Regions from separate parts of the Sphingobacterium sp. Ag1 genome, predicted to be linked through region 3. Evidence: riboswitches for the same ligand, from Rfam matches in the RefSeq annotation. Region 3 holds a riboswitch; each other region holds the start of a gene.
The links. Region 3 has a riboswitch for thiamine pyrophosphate ahead of thiM (hydroxyethylthiazole kinase). Riboswitches for the same ligand answer to the same signal wherever they lie in the genome.
Positions count from the first base shown of each region.

Region 1: it holds a riboswitch for thiamine pyrophosphate, as region 3 does, so the genes downstream of both, pnuC (nicotinamide riboside transporter PnuC) here and thiM (hydroxyethylthiazole kinase) in region 3, are expected to answer to the same signal.
Region 2: it holds a riboswitch for thiamine pyrophosphate, as region 3 does, so the genes downstream of both, AAW12_RS16830 (TonB-dependent receptor) here and thiM (hydroxyethylthiazole kinase) in region 3, are expected to answer to the same signal.

Region 1 covers NZ_LBGU01000044.1:271,943-275,227, reverse strand. The annotation lists gene AAW12_RS21950 (hypothetical protein) at 1-570, opposite strand, end outside; gene pnuC (nicotinamide riboside transporter PnuC) at 557-1,174, opposite strand; TPP riboswitch at 1,230-1,374, opposite strand; gene AAW12_RS21940 (malate:quinone oxidoreductase) at 1,389-2,888, opposite strand.
Region 2 covers NZ_LBGU01000042.1:181,756-185,040, reverse strand. The annotation lists gene AAW12_RS16850 (lipopolysaccharide biosynthesis protein) at 1-72, opposite strand, end outside; gene AAW12_RS16845 (acylphosphatase) at 117-398, opposite strand; gene AAW12_RS16840 (amidohydrolase family protein) at 517-1,692, opposite strand; TPP riboswitch at 1,920-2,045, shown strand; gene AAW12_RS16830 (TonB-dependent receptor) at 2,100-3,285, shown strand, end outside.
Region 3 covers NZ_LBGU01000043.1:774,034-777,318, forward strand. The annotation lists gene thiE (thiamine phosphate synthase) at 1-410, opposite strand, end outside; gene thiM (hydroxyethylthiazole kinase) at 400-1,203, opposite strand; TPP riboswitch at 1,283-1,375, opposite strand; gene AAW12_RS20540 (VanW family protein) at 1,439-2,281, opposite strand; gene AAW12_RS20545 (hypothetical protein) at 2,422-3,285, opposite strand, start outside.

The DNA of each region.
Region 1 (3,285 bases), on a different contig from region 3:
TGAAAAAGAATGCGAAGCCGTAGCCTCCAATCCAAATGTATCCCAATCATAGTGAATCAGTACATGATCCCGATCGACAAAAAATGACTTGATCAGTGGTTCACCCTTTTCATCCAATACGGGTTTTCCCGCCTCCTGAATTGCGGCATTTAATGTGAAGTGGGTTAAATGCGGTGCTCCGGTAGCGTATCTCCAGAAACCACGGAGTCGATAGTGGTCCCCTTCACGCGTAGCAGTACCAGATGCCTGTCCACTACCCCCGAAACAAACCCGATCCGTTTCGAAAATTTGATTTCCTATAAGGGGATCAATAAAACCGACAAAGAGATTTGCTCCTGAACATAACGTGACTGTCCAGGCTAATCCCCCATCCCAATAAGCCAGCTCAGCCAATAAACTGAGTCCTTCAGGTACACTTAACCCCAATCCACCTAATGCACGGGGAACCCAAATCTTAAACCACTTCCGACGGTAAATCAGCTGCAATTGTCCATCTGACAACGTTTTCTGCTGAATTCCTTTTGCCTGATTATCTTTCAGTATAGCGATATCTTCGCTATTGAATTGCATATCTTTCTTCACGTATTATTCTCCTCCAATTAAAATACCCACTAAATGCCATAACAAATAAAAATAACGTCAAGCCCGAATAAAGAAACAGCCCTTTATGGATCAGTAAAGGAATTGCCATCAGATTACTGATATTCAACAATATCCAGTTTTCTATCTTCCGCTTTGCCAATAACCACATCCCTGCCCAAGCTGTACAGGAAACTGCAGAATCCCAAAGCGGTACATCAGAATCTGTTAAGTGTACCAATCCGAAATAAAACAAGAGAAAACCGGCGGCACAAATTCCCCCGACTATCCACCATTCTTTCGGCTCACAGTGTGTTATGGGCGTAGCTACGTCACGACTATATTTCCAATAGATCCAGCCATAGATGCTCATGATCAAATAATAGAGATGTAGCAATATTTCGGCATATAGTTTCGCATGGAATAATACGTATACAGAAATTAAGATCCCAATAATCCCAAAAATGTAATTGATGGATTTATTTTGCCGGGAAAACCAAACTTGTAAAACACCAAAGGATACCCCTAGCCATTCCGCAATGGTGGCCTGTTGAATCTGTTTTATAAAAGCTTCGAGAATTGTTTCAGAAGTCATCGCCTTGTTTATTATTTCGTGTCATTCATAATAAACCTATGGGAGAGAAACGGCTATTTTGATTGAAATTAAATCCCTACGCCAGCATTACCTGGATCAGGTATATAAAAGCGATTGTACAAGGAGGTACAATCGCTTCTATTGGGTATAATCTCAGCCGAGAATGACCACGGTCATTCCAAGCACCCCATAAGTATATTTTCGGTCGAATTGATTATTCTATAGCAATCAATTTCAACGCTTTGTGCGTACGCGTACGCGTTTCTTTACAAAGTTGCGCATCGTCGTTCAATGATTTCCCATGCGAAGGAATCATCTCACGTAGTTTTTTACGGTATTCATCTGATTTGGCACGTTCAGGAAAACATTTCTTCAACAGGCTGATCATAATAGCAACAGAAGTGGAAGCCCCAGGAGACGCTCCTAATAGCGCAGCAATAGAACCATCGGCACTAGACACTACCTCTGTACCGAATTCCAAAATTCCACCTTTCTTTTCATCTTTTTTGATGACCTGAACACGTTGCCCTGCTTTTTCAATGACCCAATCTTCCAATTTAGCTGTAGGCATAAATTGTTTTAAGGACTCCAGTTTATCTTTAGGTGACTTCATGACTTCAGTAATAAGATACTTCGTCAAAGGTAAATTATCAAGTCCGGCTGATAACATCGGACGGATATTAGACAATTTGATAGAAGCCGGTAAATCGAAGTAAGACCCCTGTTTTAAGAACTTCGTTGAGAAGCCTGCATAAGGTCCAAACAATAAGGCTTGCTTGCCATCAATATAACGTGTATCCAAGTGCGGTACCGACATTGGCGGCGCACCGACAGAAGCTTTACCATATACTTTCGCATGGTGTGTATTAATGATCTCTTCATTCACACAACGTAGCCATTGGCCTCCCACCGGGAATCCACCATAACCTTTTGCTTCTGGTATGCCGGATTTTTCCAACAATAACAAGGAGTGACCACCGGCACCAATGAATACAAATTTTGCTTTGATTTCTCTCTTCTTTCCTGTCTTTAAATCTTTGACTTCCACTTCCCAACGACCATCGTCTTCACGATCGATGTCAATTACTTCGTGGTTTAAGGAAATCGAAATATTTTCTTTATTTTCAAGATTTGCGATCAAATCACGCGTCAATGAACCAAAGTTCACATCCGTACCGAGATCCATTTTTGTTGCAGCGATTTTTTCGTCTGCCGCACGTCCTTCCATCATTAATGGAATCCATGATTTCAATAATGTTGTATCTTCCGTATACTCCATTCCCTTAAACAAATTTTGGGTCGTCAACGTTTCCCATCTTGTTTTTAGAAATTTAGCGTCTTTTTCACCAAAAACCGCACTCATGTGTGGAATGCTACGGATAAAATTTTCAGGTTGTGCAATAATGCCTTTATCAACAAGATAGGACCAGAATTGCTTAGACACTTCAAATTGCTCGGCAATTTTCACTGCTTTATCAATCTTGACAGAACCATCTTTCTGTTCGGGGGTATAATTCAACTCGCATAAAGCAGAGTGACCCGTGCCAGCATTATTCCATGCGTCAGAACTTTCAGCAGCCACAACATCCAAACGCTCAAGAATTTCAATATTAATGTCTGGGCTTAATTCATTGATTAGAGTACCCAAAGTAGCACTCATAATACCGGCGCCGATTAGAACAACGTCAACTTCTTTATTTGATTTTTTGCTCATGTTTTTGTGATTGATGCAAATTTAATATAGTTTTTGGTAAACGTCCAAGTCTTTTGTCAAAAAACTGTACTTTTTAGAACCACTTATTCAAAAATACCATTGATTTATTAAAATAATCCTAAGTGAGCGATCGCTTACCGTAAAATTCTAAAATTGTTTATTAAAAACACTCCCCTACTCCAAGATAAACACCAGGTCAGCACACAATGTTTTTCTATTTTAACCCGTTATTTATCGAAAGATTTTGTGTTATAATATAGTTTTAACATTTTTGCAGAACATCGACGGGCAATAGCGTATACAGTAGCTAAAAAAAGATCATGTATTCGCTCATACGACGGCATCGGTAAAACACAGGCACTGTGGCATAACCAAGATAAACCAAACGGAAACGAGT
Region 2 (3,285 bases), on a different contig from region 3:
TTTGAGGACATACAATGGCGTCATGACGAAATACAGCATACGTGCTATAATCGTACTCAGACCATAAATCATGGTCTGTCCAGCGAATTTTTTGAGTACTGACAAGGCGAAAAGACTTAAGATTGAACTCTTTTAACTACTTCAAAATTGGAAAAGCCCTTCATTTCGCCTTCCTTTACCTCAACACTTTCAACAATTGCTCCCTCGGGCCCTTCTTGGCAGAACTCCAACAATGAATCCAGTGCAAAATCATCGCCCTCGCCCTCGATATAAACAGAACCATCTTTTAAATTGACAACAAAGCCCCTAACACCGACCTGATCCGCAACCGCCTTGGTTGTCAATCTAAAAAAGACTCCTTGTACTTTACCTCTTATTGAAATATTCAAATGTTTCATCTGTAACTTATTTTTTCTTCCATCGGTCAGATGGAACTTACCATGACTATAGTTTCGTTATTACAGCCATGGACGATTCAATAAGAGCAAAAGTACAGAAGTTTTAGGGAATTAAATACTACGCTAAACGTTTTACCTTAACATCTTCATTTAGGCGCATGTGTTCCATCCCTTGCAACAACACAATCCCTGGTTTTTTACCCACTTCGAGTGACCCAAATTCATCCTCAATGTTCAACGCGATAGCGCCATTGATTGTAGCCCATTGAATGGTCTGCAAGAAATCGAGATCTTCAAAGTGCGCATGCAATACCTTTAGCTCCTCCAAAATAGACAATGTGTCGTTTGAAGCTAAACTGTCCGTTCCGATTACTAAACGCTGTCCGGCATTCATAAAATTCTGAACCTTTGGTAATGTTCCTTCAATATAAAGATTGGCCTTTGGACAAAGACACCACATCACATCACGATCCATGCGCTCTACAAAATCCAGATCTTTCAGCGAGGTATAGGTATTATGAACCAACAATAATTTATTGGGGTAAGGTAAATAAGGAAGATAAGACTGAATCGAGTTTCTTGCCTGTGCCTTAATCGCATCGGCGTTTTTCCCTATACTTTTATAAAAGTCCAAGAACTCTCCCATTTTATAACGGAACAATTTATTCTCCTCTTCACTTTCTTGATTGTGAATACTGATAATATTTGTTTCCGGAACCATCTTCTTGAATTTTTTGAAAAGGACCTTCGAACAAGAATAGGGCGCGTGCGGCGTAATGGATACATGCCCATTCCTAAACTCCTGCGTCAACGATTTAGCCTCCTTTAACTTAAAGTCCGCTTCTTCAGGTTCAATTCCGAGTACCTCCACAAAGGTGTGATATAGGAGCTGTGAATCTTCTTTCAATTTTGAGGAATTATCGGTGTTGGCATGATCTCCGACTGCGACAATACCATTTTCGTACATCTCTCGATCGGCTTTTGCCATAGCCTCGTCTATTTTTTTCATCGACGCCGACCGCGTTGTCATCACCTTACTGAGAAAGCTCGGAAGCCCTGTACCTTTAGGAACAATACCTTTCATATGCGACAATTCAATGTGGCAATGTGCATTGATAAAACCTGGAATTATCACTCCTTCATATTTCTCAACCTTCGCTTTATCTGAAGGTGTAAATGAAGTTGGGTCATAGATACCTTGAATTACCCCCTCCTCATCCACCGAAACAATGCCATCTTTTATTGGCATTGAAGTAATCGGCAGAATATAATTAGCGCTTAAATACTTTAACATTTTATCTCCTCACTATCAATTTAGTAACTAAAAATTTTTGACCTGTATGAATACATACCCTAGTAGAAAAATTCATGCCAAGGTACCTAAAAAGAACAATAAATACCAAAAACAACAATTTGCACAAAATTTTAACCAAAAAGAAATAATAGCATAAATACCCTCTTTTGTATTTGTCATAAATTACTTCTTTATACTTCATTTCAATTTTAAATTTATATATTCGCAGCATCGAATAGGGGTGCCTTGTTTTGTCAGGAACACAAATAAAGGCTGAGATTATACCCAACAGATTAAATTCTGTACACCTGATCCAGATAATGCTGGCGTAGGGAGAGGTTAGTTAAATAGTGCGGTCATAGTAACCCCTTGCTATGATTTGTTTAACTCAAACAAAATACATTACCATGATCAAATTTTTGATTTGTAGCTCCTTAGCTACTATTTCAAGCCAAATTGCCATTGCGCAACAAAATCTGACAATTAAAGCTGTAGACAATACCAATCAGACCCCTTTGCAGTATGTTTCCATATCCATAGATGGACAAGCATCCTTCGCTGGCCAATCGGACACAAATGGACTGATCAAACTATACCGTATCAATACAGGTAAACACCAGATTCAGGTATCTTCTCTTGGATATAAAACATGGAGCCGAAATGTGGATGTTAAAGACAATTTGGAGCTCACCGTAGCATTAGAACCGAATACCATTCAAATGGAAGAAGTGCTTGTTCAATCTACCCGTGCCAAAAGGAATGCCCCAACAACCTTTAAAAATATCTCCAAAGAAGAAATAACACGTAACAACCTCGGCCAGGATATCCCATTTCTTCTAAATCAGACCCCATCCGTGCAGGTGAATTCCGATGCCGGTGCGGGCATAGGTTATACAGGAATGACGATCAGGGGATCCGACAATCAACGAATCAACGTAACACTCAATGGAATCCCCCTAAATGATGCGGAGAGCATGGGTTCCTTTTTTGTAAACCTTCCCGACTTTGCCTCTTCTACCGAGAGCATCCAAGTTCAGCGTGGTATTGGGACCTCGACGAATGGTGCCGGATCATTTGGAGCCTCATTGAATATTCAGTCCAATACTCTAGTAGAAACCCCTTACGCAGAACTCAACAATTCATTTGGCTCTTATAATACTTGGAAAAATACGGTCAAAGTTGGTACCGGACTAATTGACGACAAATTTGCCTTCAATGCCAGATTATCTCGAATAAGTAGCGATGGTTACATCGAAAGAGGTAGTTCAGACTTACAATCTTTCTATGTGGACGGAGGCTATTATGGCAAAAAACATATTTTAAAAGGAATTGTATTCTGGGGAAAAGAAAAGACCTATCAAGCCTGGAATGGCGTTCCTGAACCATTGATTACAGGAGATCGGTCGCGCATGGATGATTATGCTGATAATGCACTCGAAATTTCCGGTGCCGAGAAGGATCGTTTCATGAACGCTGGCCGGAATTATAACCTATACACGTATAAAAATCAAACAGATAATTATACGCAGAAACATCATCAACTTCATTATACCAATATACTGAACGACAAATTGACGCTCAATACAGCCTTAC
Region 3 (3,285 bases):
GAAAAAATGGGGCTTACACCAAGGTGGTCGACAGCGCACATTTGTTGACTTTCTAGCTGTTGAACAGCTTCTATGGACCAGCCTATGGTTAATTTGTCACCATATTTTTCGCGAATAGCGAGCGGCTGCACATCATTTTGCCCCACATGTATTCCCCATGCCTCGATTTTTGCAGCGATTGCTACGGCATCATTGATCACGAGCGGAATACCGTAATGATCGGTCAGTTTTTTCAAACGGATGGCTTTATCCAAAAATGTGGCCGGATCGTCAGCTTTTTCGCGTAATTGAATAAGATCGACTCCACCAATGATGGCTTCTTCGGCGACATTGAGCCAATGTTGAGGATAACAGTCCCGCTCAGAAATTACCAAATATAAAGGGTAGGGAAAAAGCGGATTAATGCGCATAACATTTGATCTTGAGCTTTGATTTTAGACGTTCTGCATTGAGCTGATAGAGCTCATCATAGAGGTTCAATTGTAGGGTACCCGGGCCAGTGGCTTTTTGGGCCGCGAGTTCTCCAGCCAAGCTCAAAATGGACACGCCGGCAACAGCTGCTTCAACATATTGGTCTGTAACACCTAGAAATGCACCAATAAGTGCAGTAGCACTACAGCCAAGTCCTGTTACTTGCGTCATTAAAGGGGCGCCATTAAAGACTTCAACCCTGTATTGTTCGGAAAGAATATAGTCTACTTCTCCGGAAATACAGATAATGGAGCCGGTTTGTTTTTGCAATAATTGGCCAAATCGGAGTGCATCCTTACTAGCTGTCGTGCTGTCGACTCCTTTTGTGTTCGGTTGGTTGAAATTGTACAGCGTCATGATCTCTGATGCATTTCCCCGAATAACCGTTGGTTTGAGATCAAGTAGATTGGCTAATAAATCATTGCGGAATGCCGATATTCCGGCACCCACGGGATCAAGTACCCATGGCCGTCCAATGGTATTGGCATGTTCGGTAGCAACCAGCATAGCTTCGGCTGTATCTTCACTCAAGGTGCCGATATTAATGACAAGAGCTTGCGCAATATCGACAACTTCGCGTACTTCTAAAGGACTGTGAACCATCACAGGGGACGCCCCTAGGGCTAAAAGTGCGTTGGCGGTATTGTTCATCACGACAAAGTTTGTGATGTTGTGTACAAGGGGTTTTTCAACCCTCAGCTGCGCTAATAAATTGATAATTGAATCTTCCATTCTTTTACATGTGCTAAGATGTACGGTGCGGCCTTGGGGGGAAGAAGAGCGATAGCCTGTGCAGAAGGAGTATGCTGTACAGTGGATTTTTGCTTTTCCCTACGCCGGTATAAACCGAATCAGGTTCAAAGGGACTATCTCAATTCTATACAGAATACCCCCAAAGCCATACCAAACTTAAACAAAAAAGTGGACTTTTCATATTTATCATTTTTCGATCACTTCGCTCGCTGAATTAATCGGTCGTATTTTGATCGGCACTAATTTCAGTATACAGGGTAGGGACGTAGGTGACTCGGGCGAAATTTTTGGTTAAAAGTTCTGTTTCTAAAATCTTTCCACCCTGAAACTTTAAGAACTTCTCGCGCCAAATCTCATTTTTACGAAAGAACTGATTGTCTATTTTGAGAAAGTGATGTTCTTTTTCAAAGACATGGTATGCAAAATCCAGCTCCTGATCGATCCTCAATTCGCCCTCTAAACATTTCTCTGTAAACCAGAGGTTGATCTGGAAGGTGTAAGGCGTGTTGTTGGTGAATTGATAATCACGGTAGTTATAAAATACGGTAGCCCCACTGCCGAATGGCAAAACACGACCATCGTCAGGAAAAGGATCGAAGGAGTGATGATAACGTTCGCTGACGGTGAGTGGACTATGGATAACAAGCCAATGGATGAGATTGGATATTTGACAGATTCCACCGCCAATACCCGCCCTTGCTTCACCGAAGGATAACTCCATGCCGGGCAGATACCCTTTCTTTACGGTGGGAAGCCCCACGAGTTTACAAAATGAAAAGGTTTCCTTCGGTCTGATCAGAATGCTATTGATCTGTGCTGCTGCAATTTTTAGGTTGGTCACTTTGTTGATCTGCAATTGCATATTATTTTCGCCCAGCTTTTTTAATAATACAGACTGATGCTTTTTAATACGAAAGGGAAGTTTTTCAGCTGATTTAACTGTGCTGTATTTTTTGTCGTCAAATAGCCAGACGGCTTTTCGCTGCATTCTTCTTACCCATACTGCAAAAAAATAGAGTATGGGGTGCTGTTGACTGATCAGTTTTCTTTTTTTCAATACGATGTTTATTTATCGCTATCAAAATTAATGCAGAAATCTATCTTTTGCCGCTTTTTTTGATTTTGTCCTGCGTTTTTACTGTATAAGGAGGTAGAACTTTTGTTCCATCGGGTGTATACTGTCTTTTCGGTCTATGTCTATTGCGGTTTTCTTGTTTGTACGTATTTGCCCGTGAGCTTCCCATGCCCGTTATAGTTCCAGTTTTCATACGTACAGTTTCCCAAATCTTTTACAATTGATTTTTGTTGCAATACTCCCTTGAAGTAGAATTCATCAACTGTTTCGTTGGCCCGGTAGGATCGCTTGATTTCCGCTGTGAGTTGGTCATTTTGGTCGAAGGTTTGGCGTAGTATATAATCACTTGTTTTCGGATCGCTATACGCATAACGGACCCGACTTTCCCTTTGATCATTTCTGCCCGACACCTCTTCGTTAATGCGATTCTGTTTGTCATAACTGTAAATGGTCCAATCTATCCGCTGGTATAAAAAATGAATGGATTCACTTTTTACAACCTGGAGTTTGCTGTTCAAGTGGTCTATTGTCGCTGTTTGTAATGTTGGATCGTAGGAAACAATGGCGTTTGGGAGATAACGGTAAATGGTGCTGTTGCTCCATTTGCTGTTTTGAAGGTACTGTATGGAGTCGATAAGTCCGAATTGATTATAGCATCTTTTGCTGAAATAATTATTTCCGCCGGAAAGATTGTTGGATGTGAGCTCTTTGCCTTCTTCATATACAGTCGTCACAATTGCTCCAGTTTCCACCTCATTTTCATCGGAAAACTGCTGCATGACGTACGTGCCGTCACATTGATTTTTACGCTGACTGTAGTAAAGAGGGAGAGCTGTATTGGCGATAATAGCCGCTGCATATTGCCTGGATGGAATAAATTGCACTTGTGCAATGGAGTCAAAGAAATGTTGGGCATTATATTGTGACGAAGGATTCTTTGACGCAACTTGTGTGTTGTTGCTTAATATGGATTTGGCTGCTGCCAG